DNA from 2 places in the Microbispora sp. GKU 823 genome. Region 1 is predicted to be linked to the other one. Evidence: riboswitches for the same ligand, from Rfam matches in the RefSeq annotation. Region 1 holds a riboswitch; the other holds the start of a gene.
The links. Region 1 has a riboswitch for glycine ahead of gcvT (glycine cleavage system aminomethyltransferase GcvT). Riboswitches for the same ligand answer to the same signal wherever they lie in the genome.
Positions count from the first base shown of each region.

Region 2: it holds a riboswitch for glycine, as region 1 does, so the genes downstream of both, gcvP (aminomethyl-transferring glycine dehydrogenase) here and gcvT (glycine cleavage system aminomethyltransferase GcvT) in region 1, are expected to answer to the same signal.

Region 1 is NZ_MWJN01000027.1:20,013-35,108, reverse strand. Features, by position in the region: gene B1L11_RS16545 (amino acid deaminase/aldolase) at 1-101, opposite strand, end outside; gene B1L11_RS46875 (DUF6286 domain-containing protein) at 515-1,039, shown strand; gene B1L11_RS16535 (hypothetical protein) at 1,041-1,517, shown strand; gene B1L11_RS16530 (hypothetical protein) at 1,446-2,873, opposite strand; gene B1L11_RS16525 (L-serine ammonia-lyase) at 2,966-4,339, opposite strand; gene gcvH (glycine cleavage system protein GcvH) at 4,373-4,765, opposite strand; gene gcvT (glycine cleavage system aminomethyltransferase GcvT) at 4,762-5,853, opposite strand; glycine riboswitch at 5,992-6,089, opposite strand; gene B1L11_RS16510 (AfsR/SARP family transcriptional regulator) at 6,266-7,036, opposite strand; gene B1L11_RS16505 (DUF4240 domain-containing protein) at 7,335-8,141, shown strand; gene B1L11_RS16500 (TIGR04500 family putative peptide maturation system protein) at 8,178-9,275, opposite strand; gene B1L11_RS16495 (MvdC/MvdD family ATP grasp protein) at 9,325-10,311, opposite strand; gene B1L11_RS46870 (hypothetical protein) at 10,453-10,608, opposite strand; gene B1L11_RS46865 (hypothetical protein) at 10,619-10,768, opposite strand; gene B1L11_RS16490 (peptidase domain-containing ABC transporter) at 10,903-13,068, opposite strand; gene B1L11_RS16485 (gamma-glutamyl-gamma-aminobutyrate hydrolase family protein) at 13,133-13,822, opposite strand; gene B1L11_RS16480 (3-oxoacyl-ACP reductase) at 13,835-14,599, opposite strand; gene B1L11_RS16475 (aldehyde dehydrogenase) at 14,604-15,096, opposite strand, start outside.
Region 2 is NZ_MWJN01000010.1:62,455-77,550, forward strand. Features, by position in the region: gene menD (2-succinyl-5-enolpyruvyl-6-hydroxy-3-cyclohexene-1-carboxylic-acid synthase) at 1-694, opposite strand, end outside; gene menB (1,4-dihydroxy-2-naphthoyl-CoA synthase) at 828-1,658, opposite strand; gene B1L11_RS08125 (AMP-binding protein) at 1,762-2,946, shown strand; gene B1L11_RS08130 (hypothetical protein) at 2,986-3,366, shown strand; gene B1L11_RS08135 (RNA polymerase sigma factor) at 3,535-4,914, shown strand; gene B1L11_RS08140 (hypothetical protein) at 5,080-5,532, opposite strand; gene B1L11_RS08145 (TetR/AcrR family transcriptional regulator C-terminal domain-containing protein) at 5,647-6,222, shown strand; gene B1L11_RS08150 (DUF5999 family protein) at 6,545-6,745, shown strand; partial or broken gene B1L11_RS08155 (alpha/beta family hydrolase) at 6,732-7,329, opposite strand; gene B1L11_RS08160 (hypothetical protein) at 7,420-7,830, shown strand; gene B1L11_RS08165 (hypothetical protein) at 7,844-8,383, opposite strand; gene gcvP (aminomethyl-transferring glycine dehydrogenase) at 8,475-11,300, opposite strand; glycine riboswitch at 11,483-11,574, opposite strand; partial or broken gene B1L11_RS08175 (MerR family transcriptional regulator) at 11,728-12,347, opposite strand; gene B1L11_RS08180 (bifunctional nuclease family protein) at 12,503-12,973, opposite strand; gene B1L11_RS08185 (MerR family transcriptional regulator) at 13,050-13,706, opposite strand; gene B1L11_RS08190 (FHA domain-containing protein) at 13,726-14,229, opposite strand; gene B1L11_RS08195 (mannose-1-phosphate guanyltransferase) at 14,615-15,096, opposite strand, start outside.

The sequences.
Region 1 (15,096 bases):
ACCATGGCGGCCGCGTTCGACCGGAGCGCGTCCATGTCGAGGACGGCGAAGGGCGGCTCCAGCTGGGCCGTCGCCTGGTCGAGGCGCTGTCGGTCGTCCATGGGCGCAGCCTAGTACGGCTCCGCCGGAAATACATGAGCGCTGTTCACATTAATTGCGCCCCGGCAAAATCTGCGCCGTGGAGCCGTCATGATCGCGCAAGGCGGCGGGTGACCCACCCGTCCCGTCACCGCTCCGTGTACCCATGGTGAGGTGACTACCGAGCGGACCCGGCGCGGTGAGCGGGAAGGGTGAGCGGCTGATGAGCGTCGTGCAGGGAATCCTGGCGGGTTCGTCGGCAAGGAGCGCCAAGGGCGCCGGAAGCGGATCAGACGCCAAGGGCGCCGGAAGTGGATCAGACTCCGAAGGCGCCGGACGCGGCAGGGGCGCCAGGAGCGCGGGCAGCGGCGAAGGCGCTGACGGCGCCGGAACCGACACGTGCGGCGGAGGGACCGCGGCGGCCCGCCGGACCGCCATGCGCGTCCTGCGGCCGAGCCGGACCCCGGCCGCCGTCGTGGTCGCCGCCGTGCTCGCCCTGCTCGGCTGGGCGCTCACCGCCGTGGTCGTCGCCGTCATGCTCGGCGTCTCCCCTCCCTGGCGGCTGCCGTCCCGGCTGCTCAACCTCACCCCGGCCGACCCGGCCGTCCCCGCCGCCGCGGTCGGCATGATCGTCTGCGGCGCGGCGCTGGTGGCGCTCGCGCTCGTCCCGGGCCGTCCCCGGCTCGTGCCCCTGGAGTGCCGGGACCCGCTGCTCGCGATGGGCCTGACCCGCGCCGGTCTGCGCCGGACGCTCGCCGCCTCGGCCCGCGAGGTCGAGCACGTCCGGCGGGCCGACGTCCACATCCTCCGCAGGCGGATCGAGGTGGCCGTGGTGGCCGACGCGGACACGACCGGCGCCCTGCTGCGCGAGGTCGGCGCGGCGGTCGGCGACCGGCTGTCGGGCCTCGGCGTCCAGTCCCGCCAGGAGGTGGTCGTACGGCTGCGCAGGAGAGGGGGCTGACGTGCGTCCGCGTTGGGGAAACCGCCTCGGGCTCTTGCTGGTGGGCCTGGCGCTGGTCGCGGGAGGCTTCGGCCTGCTGGCCGCCGCGCGCGGGCGGCCCGGCGCGGCCCTGATCGACAGAAGCGTGGCCGACGGGAAGCCGTGGGCGCTGCCTCTGCTGGCCGGGGCGGCCATTGTGCTCGCCCTGGTCGCGACCCGGTGGCTCTTCATGGCACTCGGCTGGGGCCGGGTCGGCAGCCGTACCGGCGCCGGCATCGCCATGCTCGGCGTGGCGCTGAAGGGAATCGACGGGATCGGCCACATCTCGGTCAGGCTGGTGCGCGACGGCAGGCTGCGGGTGTCGGTGTCGCTCCGGCGGTCGGCCGACCTGCGACAGGTGATCAGGCGGCTGGACGAGTCGGCGATCTCACGCGTTCGCCGCGCGGTCGGCCGTGACGACGCGCTTGCGGTCGTCCGCCTGCACGTCCGCCGCCGCTGACCGGCCTTCCCGGCGCCAGGGCGCGGGCGTCGCGCCCGTGCCGAGGGCGAGCCCGGCGGCCAGGCAGGCGAGCGGCACGACGGGCACCACGTAGCGGTGGTCGAAGGCGGCGATCAGGGGCGGCAGCAGGAGCAGGACCGCCGCCGCGGCCCAGGGCAGCAGCGCCGTCCAGCGCCGGGCCACCAGCCCGGCGAGCCCGGCCAGCAGGACCGCCGCCAGCAGCGGCCCGCGCAGGAAGCCCTGCTCCTGGTAGGCGCGCAGCCACCCCGCGAACGGCTCGACCACCTTCGTGTCCCCGGAGCTTCCCTGGTAGGCGGTGGTTAGCTCGCTCGCCGTACGGCCGCCGGAGGCGACCTTGGAGGTGAACGGCTTGATTGAGGCGGGGAACACGTACGCGCTCTGCGTGCCCGGGGCGGGGTAGACCTTCCGGTCCCATTCGAACGCCCACATCGCGTCGTGCAGCCCGGTCGACAGGAAGTCGAGGGGCTGGCTGCGGATCGCCAGCGAGGCGAACTCGCTCGCCAGCCGGTCCTTGTCCTTCTTCACCCGCTGGATGGGCGAGCCGGCGGCCCAGATGTAGGCGGGCGCGGCGAGCCGCGGCTCCGACGGGCACAGTACCGCCAGGTCCTTCGGCGGCTTCATGACCGAGCAGTCGGCGAAGGTCATCGTGCGCGACCACAACCACGTGCTGCTGCCGCCCATCCCGTACGACCCGTGGGCGTCGTGGAACCAGACGGCGTATCCGCCGAGCACGGCGGACGCGGCGGCGAGCCCGGCGAGCGCGGTCCGCCAGCGTCCGGCCAGCAGCACCGGCAGCAGCGCCAGCGCGATCAGGGGCAGCCCGAGGGTGCGGGTGACCGTGGCGCAGGCGAGCAGCAGCAGCGCCGCGACGACGGACCACGCGCCCGGCCTGGGCCGCCACAGCAGGATCGTCACGGCGGCCACGACCAGTGCGGTGAACAGCAGGTCCGCCATGACGAGGTGTTCGAGCTGGATCTGGTGGACGTCGAGCAGCACCGGCGCCGCCGCCAGCGCCGCCCCCCAGCCCGGCAGCCGCGTCCGGCGGCGCAGCAGCGCGTACACGCAGACGGCTATGCCGAGGCCGAGCAGGTGCTGGACGATCACGACGGCGGTGATGCTCCCCAGCGGACTCAGCGCCGCCAGGAACAGCGAGTAGCCGGACGGCCGCGAGGGCAGGGGCCGCAGGTCGAGCGCCGAGCTGAGGTAGGCGAAGGAGTCGGCCCAGAACCACAGCGCGGGCCGGTAGCCGAGCACGGCGAGCGCGCGCAGTGCGACGCCCGCCGCCAGCACCACCAGGAACGCCCGATGCGGGCGTAGCGCCTCGCGCCACCTCACGTGACGGCCCTCCTCGTCGCCGGGAAGTCACCACGATATTGGTGAGCCGCGCATTGGTCACATTCGAGACGCCACTCCTCACGAATGCCGGGTCAGCACTCGATGACGTTGACGGCGAGGCCGCCGCGCGAGGTCTCCTTGTACTTGTCGAGCATGTCCCTGCCGGTGTCGCGCATCGTCTTGATCGCCTTGTCCAGCGACACGAAGTGGCGGCCGTCGCCGCGCAGCGCGATGCGGGCGGCGGCGATCGCCTTGATCGAGGCGACGGCGTTGCGCTCGATGCACGGGATCTGGACGAGCCCGCCGATCGGGTCGCAGGTCAGGCCGAGGTTGTGCTCGATGCCGATCTCGGCGGCGTTCTCGACCTGCTCCGGCGTGCCGCCGAGCGCCTCGGTGAGACCCGCCGCCGCCATCGAGCAGGCCGAGCCGACCTCGCCCTGGCAGCCCACCTCCGCGCCGGAGATGGAGGCGTTCTCCTTGAACAGCACGCCGATCGCGCCCGCAGTGAGCAGGAAGCGGACGACGCCGTCCTCGCCGGCCCCCGGAAGGAAGCGCATGTAGTAGGACAGAACGGCCGGGACGATGCCGGCGGCGCCGTTGGTCGGCGCGGTGACGATCCGGCCGCCCGCGGCGTTCTCCTCGTTGACGGCCAGCGCGAACAGCGTGACCCAGTCCATCGCCCGCAGCGGGTCGGTCCCGTCGGGCTCGCCCTGCAGCCGCCGGTACAGCTGGTGGGCCCGGCGGCGCACCTTGAGGCCGCCCGGCAGGACCCCCTCGCGGCTGGTGCCGCGCCGTACGCACTCGGCCATGACCGTCCACAGGTGCAGCAGGCCGGCCCGGATCTCCTCCTCCGTACGGCCGAAGGCCTTCTCGTTCTCCATCATCACACCGGAGATCGACAGGCCGGTCTCGGCGCAGTGCGCGAGCAGTTCGTGCGCGGTCGTGAAGGCGTACGGCAGCACCGTGTCGTCGGGCTTGATCCGGTCGGCGCCGGTGGCGTTCTCGTCCACCACGAAGCCGCCGCCGACCGAGTAGTACACCTTCTCGCGCAGCACCGTGTCGTCGGCGTACGCCGTGAACCGCATGCCGTTCGGGTGGTGGGGGAGCGACAGCTTGCGCTCGAAGACGAGGTGCTCGCCGACCACGAACGGGATCTCGCGCACGCCGTACAACGTGACCGTGCCGCTCGCCCGCATCGCCGCCAGCCGTTCGTCGACGGTGTCGACGTCGACCAGTTCGGGCTTGTCGCCGGACAGGCCCAGCAGGACCGCCTTGTCGCTGCCGTGGCCCTTGCCGGTCAGCCCGAGCGAGCCGTACAGGATGGCCTCGACCCGGGTGACCTTCTCCAGCAGCCCGTCCTGGTGCAGCCCGCGGACGAACTTGTGCGCCGCCGCCATCGGGCCGCCCGTGTGCGAGCTGGACGGCCCGATCCCCACCTTGAACAGGTCGAAGACGCTGATCGCCATTGACCGTCGCCTCTCACGCGTCTCGGGTGGCCGTCAGGACTCGCCGGAGGTCAGCGCGGTGTACTCCGCGGCCGACAGCAGGTCCTCGGGCTCCTCCTCCACGCGCACGCGGAACAGCCAGCCCTCGCCGTACGGGTCGGAGCTGACCAGAGAGGGGTTGTCCACGACGGCGGCGTTGATCTCGACGATCTCGCCGCCGACCGGGGCGAAGATGTCGCTCACGGACTTGGTGGACTCCACCTCGCCGACCGCGTCGCCGGCCGCGACCGTCGAGCCGACCTCCGGGTGCACCTCCACGTAAACCACGTCGCCGAGCTGCTCGGCCGCGTACGCCGTGATGCCCACCGTCACGGTGAGGCCGTCCTCGAGCCCGGCCACCCACTCGTGTTCCTTGGTGTAGCTCAGGTCGTCCGGAATGGTGCTCACTTGCTCCTCCTGTAGAAAGGCAGATCGACGACGTCGACCGGTTCTTGGCTGCCCCGGATGTCCACGGCCAGGCCACCCTTCTCCAAGGCGCCCTCGTCGACGTACGCCATGGCGATCGGGCGGCCGAGGGACTGCGACGGGGCGCCGCTGGTCACCTCGCCGACGACGGCGCCCTCCCGGGTGACGGAGTAGCCGTGGCGGGGCACGCGGCGGCCGCGCGCCACCAGCCCGACCAGGCGCCGCCTGGTGCCGTTCTCCGCCGCCCGCTCGAGGGCGGCCTTACCCACGAAGTCGCCGGGCTTGTCGAAGCGGACGACCCGGCCGAGGCCGGCGTCGAACGGCGTGATCGCCGCGCTCAGCTCGTTGCCGTACAACGGCATGCCGGCTTCCAGGCGCAGCGTGTCGCGGGCCGACAGCCCGGCGGGGACGAGCCCGGCGTCCCTGCCCGCCTCGGCGAGGGCGTTCCACAGGGGCACGGCGTGCTCGTTCAGCACGAAGAGCTCGAAGCCGTCCTCGCCGGTGTATCCGGTGCGTGCGATCAGGGCGGGCGTGCCCGCGATGACGCCGGGGACGATGGCGTAGTACTTCAGGTCGTCGAGGTCGGCGTCGGTCAGCGCGGCCAGGATCTCGGCGCTGCGGGGGCCCTGCACCGCGACCAGCGCGTACTCGTCCGACCGGTCGGTCACCCGCGCGTCGTATCCCCGGACCCGGTCGGCGAGCTCGCGGGCGACGAGGGCGTAGTTGGAGGCGTTGGCGACGACCATGTACTGGTCCTCGTCGAGGCGGTAGACGATGAGGTCGTCGAGGATGCCGCCGGTCTCGTTCACGATCATCGTGTAGCGGGCGCGGCCGGGTGCGAGGACGCTGAGGTGCCCCACGAGCGCGCGGTCGAGCGCCTCGCCCGCCTGAGCGCCGACGACGAAGATCTCCCCCATGTGGGACAGGTCGAACAGCCCCGCGGCCGTGCGCACCGCGTTGTGCTCGGCGGACTCGCTGCCGTAGCGCAGGGGCATCTGCCAGCCCGCGAAGTCGGTCAGGGTCGCACCCAGACTTTCGTGGACCCCGCGGAGCGGGGTGGATCGGGACATGCGCACCTCGGAAGGACGGATGCTGCGTTTGACTATCGGGCATCCTCCCCCTCTGTCATCGGCGCCTGAGAGCTTCGTCCGATCTTTGCCGGACTTTCACCTTCGGCGAGGCCTTCCGGCCTTCTTTCCAGAGGTCACCTGACCCGCACGGTCCTTTGCCTTGAGAGGTTCGCGGGGAGGGCTTGCTCCTTCAGGGGCCCTGACCGGATGCCAGGACGCTCTCCCGCACGGGGTCACCGGTGTGGTGCAAGCCTAGTGGTTCGCCGCCATCCCCGTAACCGGCAGGATCGCCCCGATTTCCTCGATCGGGGTAGCCGCGTTTCCGTGAAGTCAAGAGGGCCGATAGGCCTGGTGGTATCGGACGCGAGCCGGACGAGCACCGGCTCGCCGGATTCCCCGCTTGCGCTGTACGTCAGGTACGTTCAGCGCGCTGTGTGGCCGCGCGGAGACGCATCAGAGCGGACGGCAGGTCGTCGCCCGTGAGGATCCGCTGGTGGAGGGCCTGGGTGTCGGGGGACGGCTCGGTGCCGAGGCGGTCGACCAGGGTCCGGCGCAGCCGCTGGTAGGACGCCGAGGCGTCGTGGGTGCGGCCCGACCGGTGCAGCGCCAGCATGAGCTGCCGATGCGGCCGTTCGCGCAGCGGGTGGCGCCTCGCCCACTGGGCCAGGCCGCCGACGATCTCGTGGTGGTGCCCGAGTGCCAGCCGTACGTCGAAGAGGTCCTCGGTCACCGCCCGACGGTCCTCGTCGAGCCGTTCGGCCCACGAGGAAAGCTCGTCCACGTGCCTCATGCCGAGCAGGGCGTCGCCCCGCCACAGGCTCAGCGCGTTCTCCAACATCCTCGCCGCATTGTGGTAATCGCCATTTTCTCGAGCGATTCTGCCCTGTGCCGCGAAATGGTTGAATACTGCAGCATCCACGGATCCCGGCGGTACGGAAAGAAGGTACCCGCCCTCCACGGTGTGCAGCGGGGAAAGGGCGGGGTCGCGTGGCGAGAGCCGCCGCCGCACCTGTGCGATGTAGGTGGTAAGATTCCGCGGCGCCGATTTAGTGGGACGGCGATTCCACAACAGATCGATGAGCGTGTCCCTGTGAACCGCGACGTTGGGGTTGAGCAGGAACAACGCGAGGAGTTGCCGGTGCCTCGGGGCGAGCCCGGCGATCACGTCCCCCGAGGGTTTCATGGCCAGGAACGGTCCGAGCACGGCGTATAACACGGTCTCCCTCGCATGAAAGCAGCGTGAAACGTGCCGACGATGCGGCGATCATTGGTTAATTGACCATATCCCTCTCTGATCGCATTCGTCAAAGAATGCGTCGTTTCTATGTGTGCGGGCGCCGTTCCTTTATCGCCAATGCGGGGCTGAACGCGCAGGTGCACGGAAGTGAAATCGGTTGCAGAGCCGCCCCTGATGCGCTGTGGCATCCCGTAGCCATATCGGCTCGATTGCGTGCGGGGCCGAGGGCGTGCAGGCTTGGCCGGTGACAGACGAGACCTTCTGGGATTTGATCGGCACGCTCGACGGGGTGATCGACGAAGACGGCGCCGATCTGCTGGGTGAACGCCTGTCGTCGCTGGGCGCGCAGGAGGTGGAGGCCTTCTGCGCGCATCTCGCCGGAAAGGTGCGCGCGCTCACCGGACTCCCTCTTGAGGGGCGCCCGGTTCCCGACGTCAGCGACGAGGGCAGACCGCCGATCCCGCTCGTCGGAGACGCGTACGAGAACCTGCTGTACGCGGTGGTCGCCGCCGGGCGGGGACGGTACGAGGCCGTGCTCGCCGACCCGCCGGCCGTCGAGGACGAGGAGTGGGACGCGGGACAGGCCGAACTGCTCGTCGACGTCGTCGCGACCGTCTTGTGGGACGTCGCGGGGCTGCACTGGGCCAGGGACTTCGACCTACTGCTGTCCGGCCTGCCGGACGGCGGCCGTTGGTACGACACCTACAGGGGATCGGCCTGGAAGGGCGCCCCGGGTGCGTACATGAGGGCCGCGCACACTCTGGACCAGGCCCTGAACGACTCCGCCGAGTGGCGCGCCTGGTGGGGACAGGCCGGGTTGCGGATGATCGAGGTCGGCGTCACCGTCAACGCGGACAGGAACCGCGAACGCGTCGAGCGAGGCAAGGAGATCGCCAAGGCCACGTTCGAGAGGGACCGGTCCTACTTCGCCGATCGCGACCCGGCCGGTCTGGCGAAGCTCGCCGCCGAGGAGGCGGCCCACATCATGGGTGCGATCGCCAGGGCTCTCGGCATGACGCCGCCTCCGCCGCTTCCGTCCGCTTCCCGCTGAGCTGTTCCGAAGACCTGCGGGGTGGGGGTCCGGCGCTCACCGGGCGGCCGTGGTGGTGTCTCCGGTCGCGGGAGCCCGCAGGGCCCGGTTGACGGCGTCGGTACGCCGGGCGTCGCCCCACACCCACTCCACGCGGGCCTCGCGCCGCCGCTCGGCCAGCCAGTCGTCGAAAAGCCGCTGTTCGATCCCTCGCCGGGTGGCGCCGTCGAGAACGGCGGGCCTGACCTCCACCACGTGGGTGACCACGGGGTCGGGTCCGTACGGTCCGAGGACGTCACCGGGTGCCGCGTCCGCCGCCCCTGGGCCGAGTTCGGCGCGGAACAGGCGGTGCAGGCGGGCGTCCGCGCCGTGATCGAGCGTCTCGGCAGCGGCCGAGGCGAGGGGGTCCGCCCCACCGTTCCGCAGCCGGGCGGCGGCGGCCCGGGCGGCCTCCAGCCGGGGATAGCGGAGGGACAGCACGCTCAGCCGCTCGTAGGAGCGGGGGTCGGCGGCGAAAAGGCCGTCGGCGCGGTCGCCGGCGACGCGCCGGCGCAGCCGGGCGATCCCGGCCTCCTGCGCCACGATGTGCTCCAGGCCGGCGTGGTCGAGGCCGCGTTCGGCCATCCACGCCCGGGTGGCCTCGACCGTGAGCAGCCCCCGGGCCCGCCGGAAGGCGTCGAGGGCGTCCTGCAACTCGGCGGGGGACAGGTCCACCGGGTCGTCGGACAGCTCCTGCGCGACCAGGGCCGCGTCGACCAGCCGGCTCGCCACCGAGGCGTCGCTCCACAGCTCGTCCAGCACCGCCATGGCCTGCTCCATCGCGACTTCCATGCCGTCGACCCGGACGACGACCTGCTCGCCCGAGTTGCGGCTGCCCCGCAGCGGCCAGGGCAGGGCGCGGTCGGGGGCGAAGGCGACCGAGACCGTGCCGTCCCCCACCGGGATCAGCATGTCGTAGTGGCAGCCGCCGCCGGGGTGGTCGCGCTGCCACACCAGGCGCATCGGCGTGCCCTCGTGCTCGGCGCGCAGGTCCCCCAGCAGGAGCCTGGCCTCGGCGGGTTCCAGATCGCTGATCCGGCGCAGGTACGCCAGGACGTCGGCCAGCAGGCCGGCAGACGGAAGAACATCACTATGGACGACACTGTGCGGCGGCATGCCGGGCTCCTCTGGGCGGGATCTGTCGGGCTCGTTCGCGGAGGGGAGGTCAGGCCGGTTCGAGCAGGAGGTCGCAGACGGCCTCGCTGATCGGCAGACCGGTCATGTTCTCGACCCACAGCCACTGCGCGTTGGGGTTGACCTCCAGGAAGACGTGACGGTCGTCCGGTGTGACGATCAGGTCGACGGCGCCGTACAGCAGGCCGAGCCGGTCCATCAGCGCCAGGCACCGGTCGGCGATCTCCTCCTGCAGCCGGTGGGGCCGGTGCGGGGTGGTCCGGGTGTCGTAGTACCGCCAGTCGAGGCTCGATCGGTTGGACGCCTGGGAGTGGATCTCGGCGGCGAAGATCCGCCGCCCCACGATCGTGACGCGCAGCTCGACGCGCTTCGGCACCATCTCCTGCACGATCACCGGGCAGAACCGCAGGCCGTCGGCGTACGCGAGGTCGCGCGGCGACACCGGCTCGGTCAGGCGGGTCATCGTGAGGCCGTCGTCCCCCACGCCTTCGACGAACGGGACGTGGAAGGCCTTGGTGATGACGCGGCCGTCGTGCCGGTCGTGGAAGTCGAGGAACGACTCGGCGTCCGTGCTGATCAGCGTCTCCGGGATGGCGAATCCGAGCTCGGCGGCCAGCGCGAGCTGGGAGGACTTCTGGCCGGAGCGGCGGAAGACCGACTCGCGGGCGGGCACCTGGCGGCACGGCAACTGCTCCCACAGGTCGCTGAGCAGGCTCTTGCACTCCTGCACGGTGTGCGCGGCCACCGCCGGATCGACGATCTCGGCGTGCGGGCGCGGGGGAGTCGGCCGGCGCCACCACACGGCTGACACCGTGTCGAGGTCGATCGTCTCCTTCTCGCGCAGGATGCGCCGGGTGCCGGTTCCCGCGCCGTAGCCGAGGTCCACCTTGGCGTGGACCGGGAAGTCGCCGGGATCGAAGACGCTGACGCGCGCGCCGCGCCGGGCGAGCAGGTCGCAGACCCGCTCGGCGTGCGGGTCGTCCTCGCTGGTGAGGACGAGAACGTGAGGAGGGCGCAACGGAGGGCCTTTCGAGGGAACCGAACAGACCTGGGGGACGGGGCCTGGCGGGTGGGGAGCGCCACCGGGGCGGTGCTCCCACCCTGTGCGTCACAGCGTGATCCACCCGATGTGGTCACTCTGTGGTGTCAGCGGCAAGTGTCAGAGCGAGATGTCGTCGTACTTGCACATGTTGTCGGCGTAGCAGCCGCTTCTGTCGAACTCCGGGGCCTGTCCGCCGGTCACGCCGCGCAGGCGCTCCTCGTCCAGTTCCTCGCCCACGGCCTCGATGGCGGCGATGACGGTGCGAACCTTCATGATCGCTCCCTCAGCACAGGTAGTCGTCGTAGCCCGCGCCGGACCTCGTCCGGGCGGCGTTCGGGTTGTAGCCCCCGGTGATGCCCTCCAGCAGGCTCTCGTCCAGCTCGGCGCCCACCTCGGAAAGGTCCCGCAACTCGGTCTTGGGCTGTCCGCTCATGGTCTTCTCCTTTCGGTCGAGTCGGGAGCCGGGCGGCTCCCCCGTGTCCCAGAGCCTGTCTTGATCGTCTTGGAATCGGATTGCGTGACGGAGGTAAGCGACTTGTGGCCCGCTTTATCCGCAGTTCGTGAAGGTCAGGCGCCCAGCCGCTGCGCGGCGACGAGGCGCGCGTAGTGCCCGTCCCGGCCGAGCAGCTCGTCCCGGCCGCCCGCCTCCACGATCCGGCCCCGGTCCAGCACGAGAATGAGGTCGGCGTCCCGTACGGTGCTCAGCCGGTGGGCGATGACGACGCGGGTGCCCGCGAAGCCGCGCAGGCTCTGCTCGATGGCGGCCTCGGTCGCGGTGTCGAGGTGGCTCGTGGCCTCGTCGAGCAGCAGCATCCTCGGCTCCGACAGCAGGGCGCGGGCGAGCGCGAGCCGCTGGCGCTGCCCGCCCGACAGCCCGCCGCCGTCGGTGAGCAGCGTGTGGTAGCCCATCGGCATGGCCGCGATCTCCTCGTGGACGCGGGCCGCCCGGGCCGCCCGTTCCACCTGCTCACGGGTGGCGGAGGGGACGTTGAGCGCGATGTTGTCGAAGATCGTCCCGTTGAAGAGGACGGGCTCCTGCGGCACCACGCCGAACTGCCTGCGCAGGGCGCCGGGATCGAAGGCGGCGGCGGGCACGCCGTCGTAGCGGATCTCGCCCTCCGCGGGCGTGAGCAGCCCGAGGATCAGCCGGGCCAGGGTGGTCTTGCCGGATCCGGAGGCGCCGACCAGCGCGACCTTCTGCCCGGGATGGATGGTGACGGTGACGTCCCGCAGGATCCACGGGCTGTCGGGGCCGTAGCGGAAGCCGACGCCGTCCAGCTCGATCCGCCCCGTGAGCGTACGGGTGACCGGGTCGGCGGGGACGGGCTCCGGCTCGGCATGCCAGACGTCGGCCAGGCGCTCCACGTGCGGCCGGACCACCTGTACGGCCTGCAGCCCGGTGACCAGCGAGTTCAGCGGGGCCAGCGCGGCACCGGCCAGGGCCTGCAGCGCGAGCATCCCGCCGAGCGTCAGCGCGCCGTCCGCGACCTGGCGGGCGCCCACCCATACGAGGACGAGCGGGGCGGCGAACTGCAGGGCCCCGAGCAGGGCGTCCTGGAGGGCCTGCGCCCGGCCGCTGCTCCCCGACCGCTCGGCGACGGCGGCGATGGCCGTCGCCCATCTGCCCGCGATCCGCGGCTCCGAGCCGGAGGCCTTGACCGTCTCGATGCCGCGCAGGCCCTCGATCAGCCTGTTCTGCAGGTCGTTGCGGGCCTCGGTCTCCCGGTGGGTCAGGTCGCCGACGCGGCGGCGGGTGAGGAGCAGCAGGCCCACCTGGGCCAGGGCGAACGCGACCAGGCAGCCGCCGACCAGGGGGCTGCGCACGCCGATCGCGATCACGTATCCCAGGGCCAGCGGTGCCTCCAGGAAGGCGAGCGTCACCTGGTTGGTGAGGACCTCCCGGATCAGGGAGGTCGCCAGCACGCGGTTGACCAGGTCGGCGGAGCCGCGCAGCGCGAAGAACCGGTAGGGCGCCGCGAGGAGCCGTTCGCCCGTGACGCGGACCAGTTCGCCGTCGGCGCTCACCTTCAGCGCGACCACGGCGTATCCGCGCAGCGCCCGGACCAGTCCGTACGCGGCGACCAGGCCCAGCACCCCGAGACCCGCGACGGCCAGCAGGTCGTGGTCGCCGGCCGGCAGCACCCGGTCCACGACCAGCTCGGTCAGCGCGGGGAGGGCGAAGCCGAACGCCTGCATGACGACGCTGAGCGCCACCAGCAGCGCGAGCAGCCGCCGGCGGCCGGCGAAGGCGACGGCGGCCGGCCACCGCCACCAGCGGCCCCGCCGCAGGCGTCCGGTCCGCCGGAACTCGGGGCCGGGGGTGAAGACGAGCAGCACGCCGCTGTAGTCCCGGGCGAGTTCGGCGCCCGTGACGCGACGGCGGCCCGTCGCGGGATCGACGACCGTGACACCGCCGGGCCCGTGACGCTCGACGACGACGTAGTGGTCGCCCTTCCAGTGCGCGATCGCCGGGAGCGGCGCGTGCGCCAGCCCGTCGGGAGGCAGGGAGAAGGCCCGCGCCTCCAGTCCCCGCCGCCTGGCCGCCCTGAGCAGGGTGAGCGCGGAGGTGCCGTCACGGCCGGCGCCCATCTCCTCGCCGAGCTCGCGCACCTCCACGTGGTGCCCGTACGCGCCCAGGACCATGGCGAGGCAGGCGGGGCCGCACTCGGTGGGGGTGCGCTGGTGGACGACGGGCACGCTGCCGCCGAAAACTGTGCCGCGATTGAGCCTCATGGTCCACGGAGTGTCGGCCAGGAGGCTTGTCCATCGCTTGTGACCGGCTTCAATCCCCGGGCGGTCAGCGGCGGGCGGCGGCGACGAGGGCGCGGAACAGCGGCCCGTCCTCGTCGGCCTCCGGGTGCCACTGGACGGCCAGGGCGAAGGCCGCGCCGGTGACCTCGACCGCCTCGATCGTGCCGTCGTCCGAGCGGGCGGTGACCTCCAGCCCGTCCGCCAGGCGGTCGATCGCCTGGTGGTGGTAGTGGGCGGGCGTCAGGTCCTCGCCGTCGTAGATCTTGGCCAACGCGGGCGAGAGCCGTACGGGGAGGCGGCCGAACGTCCCGGGGGCGGGGGAGTGGGCGGTGTGGCCGACCACGTCGGGCAGGTGCTGGTGGAGGGTGCCGCCCAGCGTCACGTTGAGCACCTGCAGGCCCCGGCAGATGCCGAGGAACGGCAGGCCGGTGCGCAGGGCGGCCTCCATCAGCCCGAACTCCGCCTCGTCGCGGAACTCCCGGACGTATCCGGTCTGCTCGGCGGGCGGCGCGCCGTAGCGGGCGGGGTCGATGTCGCCCCCGCCCGCGATGATCAGCCCGTCCAGCCGCCCGGCCAGAGCGGCGGGCTCCCCGGCGGGCGGCAGGATGACCGGCTGGCCGCCCGCCCGCGCGATGTGGTCGACGTACATGTACGGCAGCAGCGCCGCCGGCATGTCCCACACGGTGAACTTCGCCGGCTCGACGTAGCACGTCACGCCGATCACGGGACGGGTCATCGGCATGCCCCTTTACAGCGGAGTGACGTACGCGCCGGAGATGCCGCCGTCGACCAGGAACTCCGAGGCGGTGATGAACGACGCGTCGTCGGAGGCGAGGAACGCGACCGCCGCGGCGATCTCCTCGGCCCGGGCGAAACGGCCGATCGGTACGTGGACGAGACGGCGCTGGGCGCGCTCGGGGTCCTTGGCGAACAGCTCACGCAGCAGCGGGGTGTCCACCGGTCCGGGGCACAGCGCGTTGACCCGGATGCCCTCGCGGGCGAACTGGACGCCCAGCTCGCGGCTCATCGCGAGCACGCCGCCCTTCGAGGCGGTGTAGGAGATCTGCGAGGTGGCCGAGCCCATGACCGCGACGAACGACGCGGTGTTGATGATCGAGCCCTTGCCCTGCCGCTGCATGTACGGGATCACGTGCTTGCAGCACAGGTAGACGCTGGTGAGGTTGACCTCCTGCACCCGGCGCCAGGCGTCGATGCCGGTCTCCAGGATGGAGTCGTCGTCCGGCGGCGAGATGCCCGCGTTGTTGAAGGCGATGTCGACGCTGCCGAACTCCTCGAACGCGGTCCGGTACATCCGGGCCACGTCGTCGTCGTTCGCCACGTCCACCTTGACGAACAGGCCGCCGACCTCCCCGGCCGCCTTCGCGCCGGCCTCCTCGTCGAGGTCGGCCACCACGACCTTGGCGCCCTCCTGGGCGAACCGGTGGGCCGTGGCCAGTCCGATGCCGCTGCCCGCCCCGGTGATGACGGCGACGCGGTCCTGCAAACGCTGCATTGATCTACTCCGTGGAGATGAAGACGTTCTTGGTCTCGGTGAAGGCCGACAGGGCGTCCGGGCCGAGCTCCCGGCCGAGGCCCGACTGCTTGAAGCCGCCGAGCGGGGTCCAGTAGCGGACGCTGGAGTGCGAGTTGACCGACAGGTTGCCCGCCTCGACGGCCCGCGCCACGCGCAGCGCCCGGCCCACGTCGCGGGTCCAGATCGACCCCGACAGGCCGTACGCCGTGTCGTTGGCGATCCGCACGGCGTCGGCCTCGTCCTCGAACGGCACGACGGACACCACGGGCCCGAAGATCTCCTCGGTGAACGCCCTGCGGAAGGACTCCGAGGACGACCCGGCCAGCACCGTGGGCGGGAACCAGTAGCCGGGGCCGGTCGGGCACGACCCGGCGGCGTACACGTCGGCCTGCGTGACGAACGACGCGACGCGCTCCCGGTGCTCGGCGCTGACCAGCGGGCCCATCTGGCTCGCCGGGTCGTTCGGGTCGCCGACC
Region 2 (15,096 bases), on a different contig from region 1:
GCGACGTATCGCCGCACGTTGGCGCGCCGTCGCCGACGATCAGCACCCCGCGCCGGGTCGGCGGGATGTGCAGGGCGGCGGAGGGCGGCGCGACCCGCGCCCGGAACCACGCGCCGGAGGCGTCGCCGTCCAGCGGCTCGCACCAGCTCGCGTCGCCGTCGGGGATCAGCGGCTCGCGGAAGGCCACGTTGAGGTGGACGGGCCCGGGGTCCGGCGGCCCGGCGGCGCGCTGGCAGGCCCGGCACACCAGCGACCGCCAGTAGGCCACCTGGCCCGGCCGCTCCTCCGGCACGCCGACCTCGGCGAACCAGCGCACGGCCGAGCCGTACAGCTTGACCTGGTCGATCGTCTGGTTGGCGCCGGTGCCGCGCAGCTCGGGCGGCCGGTCGGCGGTCAGCACGAGCAGCGGCACGCCCGACTCGGACGCCTCGATCACGGCGGGGTGGAAGTTGGCCGCCGCCGTGCCCGACGTGCAGATCAGGGCCACCGGGCGCTCGGACCGCTTGGCCAGGCCGAGCGCGACGTACGAGGCCGACCGCTCGTCGACGCGCACGTGCAGCCGCACCCGTGAGTCGGCGTGCGCGGCGAGCGCCAGCGGCGCCGACCGGGAGCCCGGCGCGAGCACCACGTCGGTGACCCCGCAACGCACCAGTTCGTCGATCAGGACGGTCGAGAGGGCGGTCGCCGGGTTCACCGCCGCGCCTCCAGAACGCCCAGATTTAGAACGCCCAGACCGGCCCGGTTCCTGTCCACCCGCCCGTCTCCTCCCGTTCCCGCAGCCGCAAGCGTACGGCAAAACGGAGAGGCCGCCGTCATCGCTCGCCCTTCTACGGGCGGCGGGGGAACTTCGAGAAGTCCGGCTTGCGCTTCTCCTTGAACGCGTCGCGGCCCTCCTGGGCCTCCTCGCTCATGTAGTAGATCAGCGTCGCGTCGCCGGCGAACTGCTGCATGCCGGCCGCGCCGTCGGTCACCGCGTTGAGCGCGCCCTTCAGCATGCGCAGCGCGAGGGGCGACTTCTCCAGCAGCTCGCGGGCCCACTGGACGGTCTCCTCCTCCAGGCGCTCCAGCGGCACCACCGCGTTGACCAGGCCCCACTGGAGCGCGGTCTGGGCGTCGTACTGGCGGCACAGGTACCAGATCTCGCGGGCCCGCTTGAGGCCCACCGTCTCGGCGAGCAGCCAGGAGCCGTACCCGCCGTCGAACGAGCCCACCTTCGGACCGGTCTGGCCGAACCTCGCGTTGTCGGCGGCGATCGTCAGGTCGCAGCAGACGTGCAGCACGTGGCCGCCGCCGATGGCGTAGCCCGCCACCATGGCGATGACCGGCTTGGGGCAGCGGCGGATCTGCACCTGCAGGTCCAGGACGTTGAGCCGGCCGATGCCGTGGGTCTTGTCGTCCACGTAGCCGTCGTCGCCGCGGATCTTCTGGTCGCCGCCCGAGCAGAACGCCTTGTCCCCGGCGCCGGTGAAGATGATCACACCGACCTCGGTGTCCTCCTGGGCGCGGTTGAAGGCCTCGCGGAGCTCGAACAAGGTCGTGGGCCGGAAGGCGTTGTGCCGCTCGGGGCGGTTAATCGTGATCTTCGCCATCCCCTCCGCGGTCTCGTAGATGATGTCCTCGTACTCGCCCGACCGCTTCCAGTCGACCCCGCTCGTCACACCCGCTCCTTCGTCGTCACCAACCAGGCGCCGTCAGCAACCAGGCGCCGTCTCCGACCAGGCGGTCGCCTCCGGCCACCGCGCCGGGACTAACCTTACGACCGTGCTCAGCAGTCCAGGACACCACCCGGGACGCCGCCCGGGACAGCGACCCGTGCACGCCCTCGTCCTGCCTCCGGGGCCCGCCCTGTCCGAGGCCGTACGGCAGGCCCTGACCGGCGACGGGCCCGCCGTGCTGCCGCTGTCGCCCGACCTGCCGCGGCCCGCGCTGGAGGCGACGCTCGCCGCGCTGCGCCCCACCCACGTCGTCACCGCCGACGGCGTCCGGCGCATGCCGGACGGAGAGCCGTCCGACGCGGCGCTGATCATCGCGACCTCCGGCTCCACCGGCACCCCGAAGGGGGTGGAGCTGACGGCCGAGGCGCTGCTCGCCTCGGCCCGCGCCTCGCTGGCCAGGCTCGGCGCCCGCGAAGGCGACCGCTGGCTGTGCTGCCTGCCGCCGTCGCACATCTCGGGCGCGCAGGTGCTCGTCAGGTCGCTGCTGTGCGGCACCGAGCCGATCGTCCACGCGCGCTTCTCACCCGCCGACGTCGCCGCGAGCGGGGCCGACCACGTCTCGCTGGTCCCCACCCAGCTGCGGCGGATGCTGGACGCGGGGGCCGGCGTCGCGGCCTTCGGCACGATCCTGCTCGGCGGGGCCGCCGCCCCCTCGGGCCTGCTGGCCGAGGCCCGCGCGGCGGGAGCCAGGGTCGTCACCACGTACGGCTCGAGCGAGACGAGCGGCGGGTGCGTGTACGACGGCGTGCCGCTCGACGGAGTCGAGGTCAAGATCGGCGGCGACGGACGGGTGCGGATCGCGGGCCCGGTGCTGTTCTCGGGTTACCGCCTGCGCGAGGAACGGCCCTTCGAGGGCGGCTGGTTCGTCACCTCCGACCTGGGCTCGATCGAGGACGGACGGCTCACCGTGCTGGGCCGGGCCGACGACGTGATCAACACCGGCGGCCGCAAGGTCGTGGCCGGAGCGGTCGCCGAGGTCCTGGCCGGGCACCCGGCCGTACGCGACGTCGTGGTGGTGGGCAGGCCCGACCCCGAGTGGGGCGAGATCGTGGTCGCCGTCGTGGTTCCCCGCGACGGTGGCGAGGTGACGCTCGGCGAGCTCAGGGACTTCGCCAAGGAGCGGCTGCCCGCCTACGCCGCGCCGCGCGCCGTCGAGCTGGTGTCCCAGATCCCGCTCCTGCCGAACGGCAAACCCGATATGGTCGAACTCAAGAACCGGAACCGCGGATGACCTTCGTGCGTCTGTAAGAGCAGGGGAAGGGGACGCCGCATGCAACCGATCCGCCTCACGCCGGCCCAGAAGACGATGGCCTCCGCCGTGCTCGTCGGCGTCGTCATCGTGGGCGGAGCGTCGATCACGGCCGCCGCCTTCGCCGGCCGCCTGGATGACGTCGCGAAGGTGGGCGACGCACCCGCCGCCAAGCTCGGCCCCGCGACGGGCGGCCACGGGCAATCGGTCGAGGTCTCCCCCGACGCTTCCGGCCGCGACCTCACCGGGGCGCGGTCCACTCCCGAGGCCGACGACTCCGGCGTGACGTCCAAGGTCCTCACGGACGACCCGGACGGGGTCGCCGAATACTGGACGCGCGAGCGCACCGAGGGCGCGGACCCCATGCCTGTGCCCGAGGTCAGCGTCATCATCCCCGAATGACCGGGCCGCTCCGCCGAATCCGGCAGACCTCCCCCGCGGGGTGAGGGAACAAACCAGGCGCGAGAGCGTTATTGATACTGGTGCGCTGAGCCGCCGGACGCCGCGCCCCGATCGCAAGCATCACAAACCTCGAACCAACCATGAACTCCGCAAGGAGGAGGTGTCCTCATGCCCCGGACCGCCGTGGCGGACTCGCCCGAGCGCGAGGCGACCCCGACGACGCTCGACCTGCTGCTGGAGCGAGGCCGTGCACAGGGTCGCCTTTCCCTGTCGGAGCTGCGCGAGGCCTTCGCGAAGGCCGGCGTCAGCCCCGTTGAGGGCCGCTCGATCCTGCGCGAGCTCACCGAGGCGGGCGTGAACCTGGCCGCTGACAACGGCACGGAGAACGAGCCGGGCGCGCAGACGACCGCCGAGACGGGGGCGCGGACCCCGGCCAAGGCGCCGGCCAGGAAGTCCCGCCGGGCCGCCCAGGCCGCGGCGCAGGCCGCCCAGAGCGCGCCGGCCTCCAGGAGCGCCGCGAAGAAGGCGGCCAAGGCCGCCGACGAGGAGCCGTACGAGGAGGAGCTGCAGGCCGACGAGGCCGAGGCGGAGGACGGCGAGACGCTCGACCTCGACGACACCTCCTCGGTCATGGGCGACTCGGTGCACACCTACCTGAAGTCCATCGGCCGCCGTACGCTGCTCACCGCCGCCCAGGAGGTGGAGCTGGCCAAGCGCATCGAGGCCGGTCTGTACGCCGAGTACAAGCTGGAGACCGCGCTCGAGAACGGCGAGCACCTGCCCCCGCACGTGCGCGAGGACCTGGAGTGGGTCATCGAGGACGGCAGGCGGGCCAAGGACCACATGCTGGAGGCCAACCTCCGCCTGGTCGTCTCGGTGGCCAAGAAGTATACCGACCGCGGCATGGCCCTGCTCGACGTCGTGCAGGAGGGCAACCTCGGCCTGATCCGCGCCGTCGAGAAGTTCGACTACACCAAGGGCTACAAGTTCTCGACGTACGCCATGTGGTGGATCCGGCAGGCCATCCAGCGCGGCTTCGCCGACTCTGCCCGGACGATCCGGCTGCCCGTCCACGTGCTGGAGATGCTGTCGAAGCTGTCGCGCGTCGAGCGTGACATGCACCAGCGGCTCGGCCGGGAGCCCACGCCGGAGGAGCTGGCCGTCGAGCTGGACAAGACCCCGGACCAGATCGAGGAGCTGCTGCGCACCAGCCGGCAGCCGATCAGCCTCGACTCGACCATCGGTGAGGACGGCGAGACCCGCATCGGCGACCTCATCGAGGACGTCGACTCCCCCGAGGCGTCCGAGGTCGTCGACCGGCAGCTGCTGGCCGAGCAGCTCAAGGGCGTGCTGAGCAACCTGTCCCCGCGCGAGGCCAAGATCATGAGCCTGCGCTTCGGCCTGGCCGACGGCAAGCCCCACACGCTGGACGAGATCGGCAAGCACCTGGGCCTGACCCGGGAGCGGATCCGCCAGCTGGAGAAGGAGTCGCTGTCCAAGCTGCGCCACCCGAGCAACACCCGCCCGCTGCTCGACTGGGCCAGCTGAGAACTGGGCCAGCTGATTCACATATCCGTGCGGCCCGCGCCCTCAGGGGGTGCGGCGTACGGCTTTTCAGCCGGCCTGGTGGTCGTCCCTTCTTCCGCCGCGGAGGCGGTGCAGGAACGCCCACAGCGCGGAGCGGGCGGGCCTGCGTGGCCTGCTCGCTCGTGCCTAGTGGTGCGCGGCGGCCAGGCCCTTGCGCACGTCGCGCGGGGTCAGGCGGGCGGGGTCGCCCGTCTTGGAGGCGCGCGGCACCCGGGGGATGCCGCTGAGGCGGTGCGCCTCGCGCAGCGTGCGCAGGCGGTTCACCTCGTCGGTCCACAGCGCGCCGTCGGGAGTGGCCTTCGCCTTGCGCCGGGCGATCCTGCTGTCGTAGGACTTCACGCCGAACGTGGCGCGCTGGCCCGCCTCCGCGGCGCGCAGCGCCTCGGTCAGGGCCGCGTCGAGGCCCAGGGCCGCCTCGCGGAGCTCGGGGAGCGGCGCGCCCGCCGCCTTCGCCTCCTGGAACCGCCGCTGCGCCACCCGGACCTTCTCCAGCACCTGGTCGAAGTTCTTCCGGATCTCCAGATCCGCGTGGTAGCGGACCTCCGCCTCCCGGCTCACCCGCGGACGGAAAAACGCCATCGTCAGCCCCTTCGGTATCGAACTCGCGTCGCAACCGGTAGCGTACGCGCTCCGCGCGGGGGCCCGCACCGCAGGGTGCGCCGCCCTTTACGAAGTAAGGCCCGATGTGGCAGCATGATCGCCGTGCCTGCCAAGCGACCACCCGTCCCCCTGTCCCGCGAGCGGATCATCGACGCCGCCCTGCACATCGCCGACGGCCAGGGCCTGCGCCGGCTGACCATGCGCCGCCTCGGCGACGCCCTCCAGGTGGAGGCCATGGCCATCTACCACCACCTGCCGCGGGGCAAGGAGGCGCTGATGGACGCCCTCGCCGAGCACGTGACGACCGTGGAGGTCGATCCGGCCACCGCCGCCACCTGGCAGGACAGGGCACGCGCCTGGGCCCGTGCGAGCCGTGCGGCGCTTCTCGAGCACCCGGGCGTGCTGTCGCTGGCCCTGACCAAGCCGCCGAAGGGGTCGGCCCTCATCGCGATCGGGGAGCAGACCGAGCAGTTGCGCGAGGCGGGGGCGGGCGACCCGGCCGGAGCGGTCCGGGCGCTGCGGGCCTACGTGTTCGGCAGCGTGGCGGTGGAGGTCCAGCAGTCGGGATGGGCCGACCCGGACGCCGAGGTGCGCGACGCCCGCACCGCCGAGGGCGAGCGCGACTTCGAGCACGGCCTCGACGCGCTGATCGCCGGCCTCGGCGGCTGAGACCTGGGGTTTCCGGGTCGTCCGCAACGGCCGCTTCCGGTGACCGGAATCTGTGATCTGTCGGTTACCCGGCCGTCGGCGTGTCGAGGCCGGACCGTTGCCTCCAATGGGGCATTCTTGTGTACTAGGTCACATCAGTGCGCGTGAGCCTGCTCGGGGTGCGGCCGGGTCCCCTGCCCGACCGGCGGAAATGCTCCGAACTGACTATGTCGTACGGATGCGGCCGAGCCGCAAACTGGTGTAGTCCAGTGTGGTGTGCGTCATACCCCACGGACACCCGGAAGACAAAACGAGCGAACGATAAAGACACGGAGCCCCGGCGATGTGCCCTCATGAACCGGCCTGTCCCAGCGCGGACGCGAAGGACCGAGAAGCCGCCCGCACGATAGCCTGTCACCCCGAGCAAGGCTGGAGCCTGCTCTGCAACGGCGTCGTGCTGTTCGAGGACACCGGCGAGCTGCTGCCCGACGGCGGCGTCATCGCCCCGCACCGCCCCACCGACATGGCCATCAGCGCGGCCTAGGCGAACGCAGCCACCGCGCCACCACCTCGCCCACCCGGGCGGGGTCCTTCTTGAACTCGTGCCCCTCCCCCGGGAGGACCACGAGACGTGCGGCGTCCTTCTCGTCCGGCACGCCGAACGGATCCCGATCCCCGTTGACCACGAGCACGGGGGTCCCCGCCTGCCGCAGTTCTTCCGCCCGTGACCGCTCCGGCTTGCCCGGCGGGTGGAGCGGGAACGCGAGCGCCACCACCGCCTCGGCCCCGGTGGCACGCGCGGTGCGGCAGGCGACCCGCGCGCCGTTGCTCCGCCCGCCCTGGACGAGCGGCAGGCCCGGGTGGCGCTCGCGGAGCGCGGCGACGATCGACAGCCACGCCTCGTCCTGCTTGACCGCCGACCCCGGCGCCCGCGCGCCGCGCAACCGGAACGGCTGCGTCACCCGTGCCGACGGTCCCCCCGTCCGCCAGCCACCGCGTCCCGTACGGCGAGCAGGTCGGGGCGTCGACACCTCCCCCGGACCCGTGGGTCAGGACCAGCAGCAGCCGGGGATCGGCCGCCTCGTCCACCTCGGCCAGGGCGCGGCCGTGCGGGGTCTCGATCTCCATGCCGGTGACGGTAGCGGGTCCGACTGAAGCGGGAGGAGGCGACCCTCCGATCGGAGGATGGCACGCCCCCGTGAAAGGGGCCAGAATGTCATGGTGACGGACATCGCATCGCAGCAGCCGCCCGCGCCCGGGCGCCCCGTCCCTCCGCCGCCGGCGGCCTCCTCGACCCGCGAGGACCTGCGCGCCGTCATGGCGGCCCGCCGCGACCTCGGTCCGGAGTACGAGGACGCGCTGGTCGACTCGTTCCTCGACAAGCTCGACGTCGAGATCGCCGCGCGGGTACGCAACGAGGTGGCGGCCCAGTTGCACCACCAGCCCCCGGGCAACCAGCCCAAGCAGAAGGACGGCGCCGTGGGCCTGGCCCTCGGCTCACTCGGCATCGGCATCCCGCTGACCGCCATCGCGGCCGGAGCCGGGCACTTTCCGGGGCTCCTGCTCGCCTGGGGCGGGATCGTCGCGGTCAACTTCGCCTACGCCATCAGCCGCCGCTCCCAGCGCTGAACCGGTCCCCGGTTCAGCCCTCGACGCCCTCCATGGCGGGGCGCACGTCCCGCCCGAGGCGCAGCCGCACCTGGTCGGCCAGCGCCTCGTCGGGGTGGTCGAGGCCGTAGCGCCACACGGTCTCCGCGTCGGCGTCGCGGCCCCGCAGCGGCAGCGTACGGGCCAGCAGCTCGATCGCGAGCGCCCCGGTGCCGGCGTCGGCCCCCTCCTGGCGGCTGTCCTCCACGGCCCCGGCGAACTGCGCGCACGCCATCTCCAGGTGCGCCATGCCGAGCAGCACCCGCAGGCGTGCCGGGTCGGCCACCGCGCTGACCGACAGCGCCTCGAGCAGCACGTCGGCGGCCCTCTCGGGCTCGCCGTCCTCCAGCAGCCGCTCGGCCATCCGCTCGACCACGACGGACAGGCCTTCGCCGGCCTCGCCGCGGTCCGGCGCGTCCTCGTCCGCGGCGAGTTCCGCGAAGATCGCGGCCGCGCCGTCGAGGTCGCCGCCCTCGGCGAGCCGGCGCGCGTGGTCGAGCCGGTCGGACCGCCGCCCGGAATCGATGGCCGTCATTCAGGGGCCTCGCATGGTCGCAGGTGATGAGAAACGATCACCGCGATCTTAACGAGACCGGCCGCCGGGCGGGGCCGACATACTCAACTGATCAGTCCTCGTACGCCTCGAGGGGCGGGCAGGAGCAGACCAGGTTGCGGTCGCCGTACGCCTGGTCGATGCGGCGCACCGGCGACCAGTACTTGTCGTCCCGCAGGCCGGGCACCGGGTAGGCGGCCACCGCCCGCGAGTACGGGTGGGTCCACTCGTCGGCGGTCAGGCACTCGGCCGTGTGCGGGGCGTTGCGGAGCGGGTTGTCGGTCTTGTCGTACTCGCCCGACGCCACCTTGGCGATCTCTTCCCGGATGGCGATCATCGCGTCGGCGAAGCGGTCGAGCTCGGCCAGGTCCTCGCTCTCGGTCGGCTCGATCATGAGCGTCCCGGCGACGGGGAACGACATCGTGGGCGCGTGGAAGCCGTAGTCGATCAGCCGCTTGGCCACGTCGTCGACCGTGACGCCGGTCTCCTTGGTGATCTGGCGCAGGTCGACGATGCACTCGTGGGCGACCAGGCCGTCCCGGCCGGTGTACAGCACCGGGTAGTGCGGCGCCAGCCGCCGGGCCAGGTAGTTGGCCGACAGGATCGCCTGCTCGGTGGCCTGGCGCAGCCCGTCGGCGCCCATCATCCTGACGTACGCCCAGGAGATCGGCAGAATGCCCGCCGAGCCGTACGGCGCGGCCGACACGTGTGCCGGCAGGTGGTCGGCGAGGTGGGCCTTGACCGCTACCGGACCGACACCGGGGCCGCCGCCGCCGTGCGGGATGCAGAAGGTCTTGTGCAGGTTCAGGTGGGAGACGTCCGCGCCGAACTCGCCCAGCTTGGCCAGGCCCACCAGCGCGTTGAGGTTGGCCCCGTCGACGTAGACCTGCCCGCCGGCCTCGTGGACCCGCTCGCAGATCTCGACGATCGTCTCCTCGTACACCCCGTGGGTGGACGGGTAGGTCACCATGATCGCGGCGAGCGCGTCGCGGTGCTTGTCGATCTTGGCGGCGAGATCGGCCAGGTCGACGTTGCCGTTCGGGTCACAGGCCACCACGACCACCCGCATGCCCGCCATGACGGCGCTGGCGGCGTTGGTGCCGTGCGCGGAGGACGGGATCAGGCACACGTCGCGCCCGTCCTCGCCCCTGGAGCGGTGGTAGGACCTGATCGCCAGCAGCCCGGCGAACTCGCCCTGGGAGCCCGCGTTCGGCTGGATCGACACCCGGTCGTAGCCGGTGACCTCGGCCAGCCAGCCCTCCAGCGTCGCGATCAACTCGGCGTACCCCTCGGCCTGCTCCGCCGGCGCGAACGGGTGGATCGAGGCGAACTCCGGCCAGGTGACCGGCTCCATCTCGGTGGTCGCGTTGAGCTTCATCGTGCAGGAGCCCAGCGGGATCATCGAGCGGTCGAGCGCGATGTCCTTGTCCTGCAGGCGCCGCAGGTAGCGCAGCATGGCCGTCTCGGACCGGTGGGAGTGGAACACCGGGTGGGTGAGGAAGTCCGAGGTCCGCTGCAGGTCGGCCGGGAGCGCGTCGGAGGTCACCCGGTCGAGGTCCTCGACCACGAGTTCGGACGCGCCGAACGCCGCCCAGACCGCCCGCAGGTGCTCCGTGGTGGTCTTCTCGTCGCAGGCGACGCCGACGTGGTCGTCTCCGGCCAGGCGCAGGTTCACGCCCCGCTCCGCGGCGGCGGCCACGACCTGGGCGGCCCGCCCGGGAACGCGGGCGAGCACGGTGTCGAAGAACTCGTCGTGGACGACCTCCACGCCGCCCTCGCGCAGCCCGGCGGCGAGAACGGCCGCGTGGCGGTGCACCCTCTGGGCGATCCTCCTGAGGCCCTCCGGGCCGTGGTATACGGCGTACATCGACGCCATCACGGCGAGCAGCACCTGCGCGGTGCAGATGTTGCTGGTGGCCTTCTCCCGCCGGATGTGCTGCTCGCGGGTCTGCAGAGCCAGCCGGTAGGCCGTGCGGCCGTCGGCGTCCACCGAGACCCCGACCAGGCGGCCCGGCATCTGCCGCTGCAGGCCCTCGCGTACGGCCATGTACGCCGCGTGGGGGCCGCCGTAGCCCAGCGGGACCCCGAAGCGCTGGGAGGAGCCGACGGCGATGTCGGCGCCCTGCTCGCCCGGGGCCTCCAGCAGGGTCAGCGCCAGCAGGTCGGCCGCGGCCACCAGCAGCGCCCCCTGGGCGTGCGCCCGCTCGGCGACCGCGCGGAAGGACGCCGCCCGGCCGCTCGCGCCCGGATACTGCACGAGGACGCCGAAGCACTCGGGCAGCTCACCGGCGAGGTCCGACTCCACCAGCGTGATGCCGAGCGGCTCGGCGCGGGTCGCCAGCACGGCCTTGGTCTGCGGCAGCGCGTCGGCGTCCACCACGAACACGTCGGTCTTCGCCTTGCTCGCCCGCCGGGCCAGCGTCATCGCCTCGGCCGCGGCCGTCGCCTCGTCGAGCAGGGACGCGCCGGCGACGTCGAGGCCGGTGAGGTCCGACACGACCGTCTGGAAGTTCAGCAGCGCCTCCAGCCGCCCCTGCGAGATCTCCGGCTGGTAGGGCGTGTACGCGGTGTACCAGCCGGGGTTCTCCAGCACGTTGCGCAGGACGACACCCGGGGTGATCGTGTCGTAGTACCCGAGGCCGATCATCGGGGTCAGCACCCGGTTGCGGCCGGCGAGGGCGCGCAGTTCGGCCAGGGCCTCGGCCTCCCCCACCGCCTCGGGCAGGTTCAGCGGACCGCGCGTGCGGATCGCCTCGGGCACGGCCACGGCGAGCAGGTCGGCCACCGACTCGTAGCCGACCACCTCCAGCATCCGGGCGCGGTCGCCCTCGGAGGGGCCGATATGACGGGTGGCGAAGGGCGGGGCGGAAAGATCGCGAAGTGTGGACCGGTCGCTCATGACAGGGGCCTCCTGGGCGGGTCGAGACCTGCGGCGACCGCCCGGCGCCTGCGGTGGCGCGGCCGGTCGTGAAGCGGTCTCCCCCTCTGTCATCGGACCTGAGAGCTTCACCGGGCCGTCGAGCCCGGCTTTCCCCTTCGGTGAGGCGCCGCCTGGCCGGCGGGCCTGCTTTTCAGAGTCGCCTCGTCCGTGCGGTACGGGTGCCTGAGAGATTCCGGGGAGGTTTGCTCCTTCGGCGCCCCTGAAGGCCAGGGGTCTCTCCCGCACGAGGTCGTCGGCCGTGTCCCACTCTACCGGCTACCCCGGATCGCCCGGCTCGCACCCCGCACGAGATCGGCGCCGAGACCGCGGCGCGGGCGCGATCCGATGGTTCGCCCTGCCGTTCCTGGTCGGTCTGATCCCGGCCCAGCGCTCGCCGGGCATCCGCTCAGCCGGTCCTGCGGGCCTTTTCTTCGACGGGCCAGCTCGTCCGCCGGATGGTCCCCCCTCCGCATCCGGAGCGGCCTCCGCGCGCTCACCCGGAAGCTCGGCCAGCGATCCCTCGACCTCCCGCCAGACCCGCCCGAGCGCGATGCCGAACACGCCCTGGCCGCCCTGCAGCAGGTCGATCACCTCGTCGGCGCTCGTGCACTCGTAGACGCTCACGCCGTCGCTCATCAAAGTGATCTGGGCCAGGTCGTTGACGCCGCGGTCGCGCAGATGCCGTACGGCGGTGCGTATCTGCTGGAGGGAGACCCCGGTGTCCAGAAGACGTTTGACGACCTTCAGGACGAGGATGTCGCGGAAGCTGTACAGTCGCTGGGACCCGGATCCCTGGGCGGCCCTTATCGTCGGGAGCACCAGTTCGGTCCGGGCCCAGTAGTCGAGCTGCCGGTAGGTGATCCCGGCCGCCGCGCACGCCGTGGGCCCGCGGTATCCGATGCCCTGAGGCAGCGCCGTCGGCTGCTCGTCGAACAGCAGACCCTGTTCGCCGGCGCGCTCGCGCGCCGCCTGCCGAACCGGGTCGTGCTGGCCGGCCGACTTACCCTCGCCGCTGCTGACCGCCACTGCGGACCTCCGGCTTTCTCTCATCCCACGGTCTGATCTGGGGGTTCGTGAATTACAACCGTGGTTTCCCTTGCACCGTAGGACCGGGGCCATCGTCAGTCAACGACCCCGTCCGGCGCGTCGTGAAGCGTAATCTCCCGAAATCGTCCGGCACGTCAGCCCGCCCGGCCGAAGTCTTCCGGTGTGATTTTGTCCAGGAACTCGCGGAACTTTTCCACTTCGTCTTCCTGGTCGTCGGGCATGCTCACGCCCGCCTCCTGGATCACGTCCTCACTCGCGTAGATCGTCGCACCCGTACGCAACGCCAGCGCGATCGAGTCCGAAGGACGGGCGCTGACCTCCACGCCGTTGGAGAAGACCAGATCGGCGAAGAAGATTCCATCGCGGAGCGCGACGATGTTGACGGTGCGCAACCGCACCCCCAAGGCCTCAAGAACGTCACGGAACAAGTCGTGGGTCAGCGGCCGGGGCGGCGGCTCCTCCGCCTGGGCCAACGCGATAGCGGTCGCCTCGGTCATGCCTATCCAGATCGGCAGATACCGATCACCGCTCGTCTCCTTCAGGAGAACGATCGGCTGGTTGGTGGGCATCTCAACGCGAACCCCCACGACCTCCATCTGCAACACGGGCGGCTCCGTCTCAAGCGTCGCGGCATATCACCAGGCATTCAACGTAACACCCACGGAGGTGCGGATGTGCCGGTCACCGCCCCAGAACGCCGCGAACACTCCCACGCAGTAACGCATTGTGCAGTTCCTGGAGAAGTCCGGAGATCTCCCTGGCGGTCTCGTCCGCCTCCGCGATCGCCCCCGGCGCCTTGCGCCGCAGCAGCGGGGCCACCGCCTGCTCGATCAGACCGGCCTCCCGCTCCACCGCGGCGCGGATCGCCCGCAGGTGCCGCGCCTGCAGGCCGAAGCGCGCCAGCGCCCCCACGCTGCGCGCGACCTCCAGCGCCTCCCCGTCGTACCGGCGCGCGACGGGAGCGACCAGGCCGAAACTCTCCATCTCGGCCAGGGTCTCCTCGTCGATGCCGGCGGCCTCGATGAGCTCCTCCCGGCTGAGGCGCACGGGCGGAGCGCCGTCGGACACCGCGTGCGGGCGGGCCGCCTGCTCGTCCAGCTGATCCTTGATCACCCGGAGCGGCAGGTACTGGTCACGCTGCGCACGCAGGATGTACCGCAGGCGCTCGACATCGTTGTAGGTGAACTTGCGGTACCCCGACGGGCTCCGCTGGGGCTCGATCAGCCCCTCACCCTCCAGAAACCGGATCTTGGAGACGGTCACGTCCGGGAACTCGCCCTGCAGCAGGGCGAGCACCTCCCCGATGCTCATGAACGCCCGTACGGCCTGCGCGCTCATGACTCCTCCTCCTCACCGATCACAGCCCTCCGGGACCACGCGTGAGGAACACCAGCCGGAACTTGCCGATCTGCACCTCGTCGCCGCCCTGCAACGGGGACTCCTCGATGCGCTCCCGGTTGACGTAGGTGCCGTTGAGGCTGCCCACGTCCCGCACGGTGAACTGGCCGCCGCGCCGGTAGAACTCCACGTGCCTCCTGGACACGGTCACATCGTCCAGGAAAATGTCGCTTTCCGGGTGGCGACCCGCCGTAGTGAGGTCGCTGTCGAGCAGAAATCGGCTGCCCGCGTTCGGACCCCGCATGACCACCAGAAGAGCCGTGCCAGGCGGCAGCTGCTCGACGGCGGCTCTGTCCGGCAGAAGCGTCTGGCCCGTCTCCGCCTCAAGCGCCTCGAGTGAGATCGTCGAGGTCGTGTCGGCTGCGACGGGCGCCGGAGCGCTCAGCGGCGAACCGCATCGTGAACAGAAACGGGCATCCTCGGGGTTGGCATGACCGCACTGCGTGCAGTAGACGCTGGGCATCGAACGGCTCGGCCTCTCTCACGACTTGCTCTAGGACTAGCTCAAACTGCGAATGCCGCAACTTACGCTGATCAGGCACAAAGGTCAAGACCGCGGCTGGGCGTGGACTGACCAACGCTACAGCCAGCGGAGGTTCAAGGTCCATCCCGCCACACAGTGTTTGATTGCGCTCGCTCCGCTCGCGCGGCTCGGGGCGCCCAAAGGCCACGCGTCGTGCCGGAGGCGCGCCATGAGCACAGCCCTCGTCGCGTCCTCGCTCGTTCCTCGCTCCGGGCGCTCCTCAGTCCAGTCGCGGCCGCGCCCCTCGCGTGACGGTTGCGCGCCGTAAACCTCGCAATGGGGTAGCCGCTTCGCGGGACGGTTGCGCGCCGTATCCGAAGGGATATCAGTGGGCGCCGGCGGCTTGTTCGACGACGTGGGCCCAGCGCTCCAGGAGGGCCTGGGCGGTGTCCATGTCGTGGCCCTCGGCCCACAGGTGGGTGACGGCCTCGGCGGGGTCGGGCAGGACGAGGGCCCAGCTCCCGTCGTCCTCCACGACGCGGACGCCGTCGGTGGTGTCCAGACGGTGGCCCTCGGCCGCCTCGACGACCGAGCGCATCACGGCCCCCTTGTGCGCCCAGGGCGTGGGAACGGTCCGCTTGAGCAGCTTGGCCTCCGGGATGCGGGCGTCGATCTGGCTGAGCGACAGCCGCGTGCGCGCCACGAGGCCGAGCAGGCGCAGGAACACCGCCAGGCCGTCCACGGTGGGCGCGAACTCCGGGACGATGAAGCCGCCCCTCCCGTCGCCGGCGAAGATCGTGTCAGGGTGCCTGGCCGCCCGGGTCAGCGTGTCGAGGCTCGTGGCCGTCCAGTCGACCTGCACGCCGT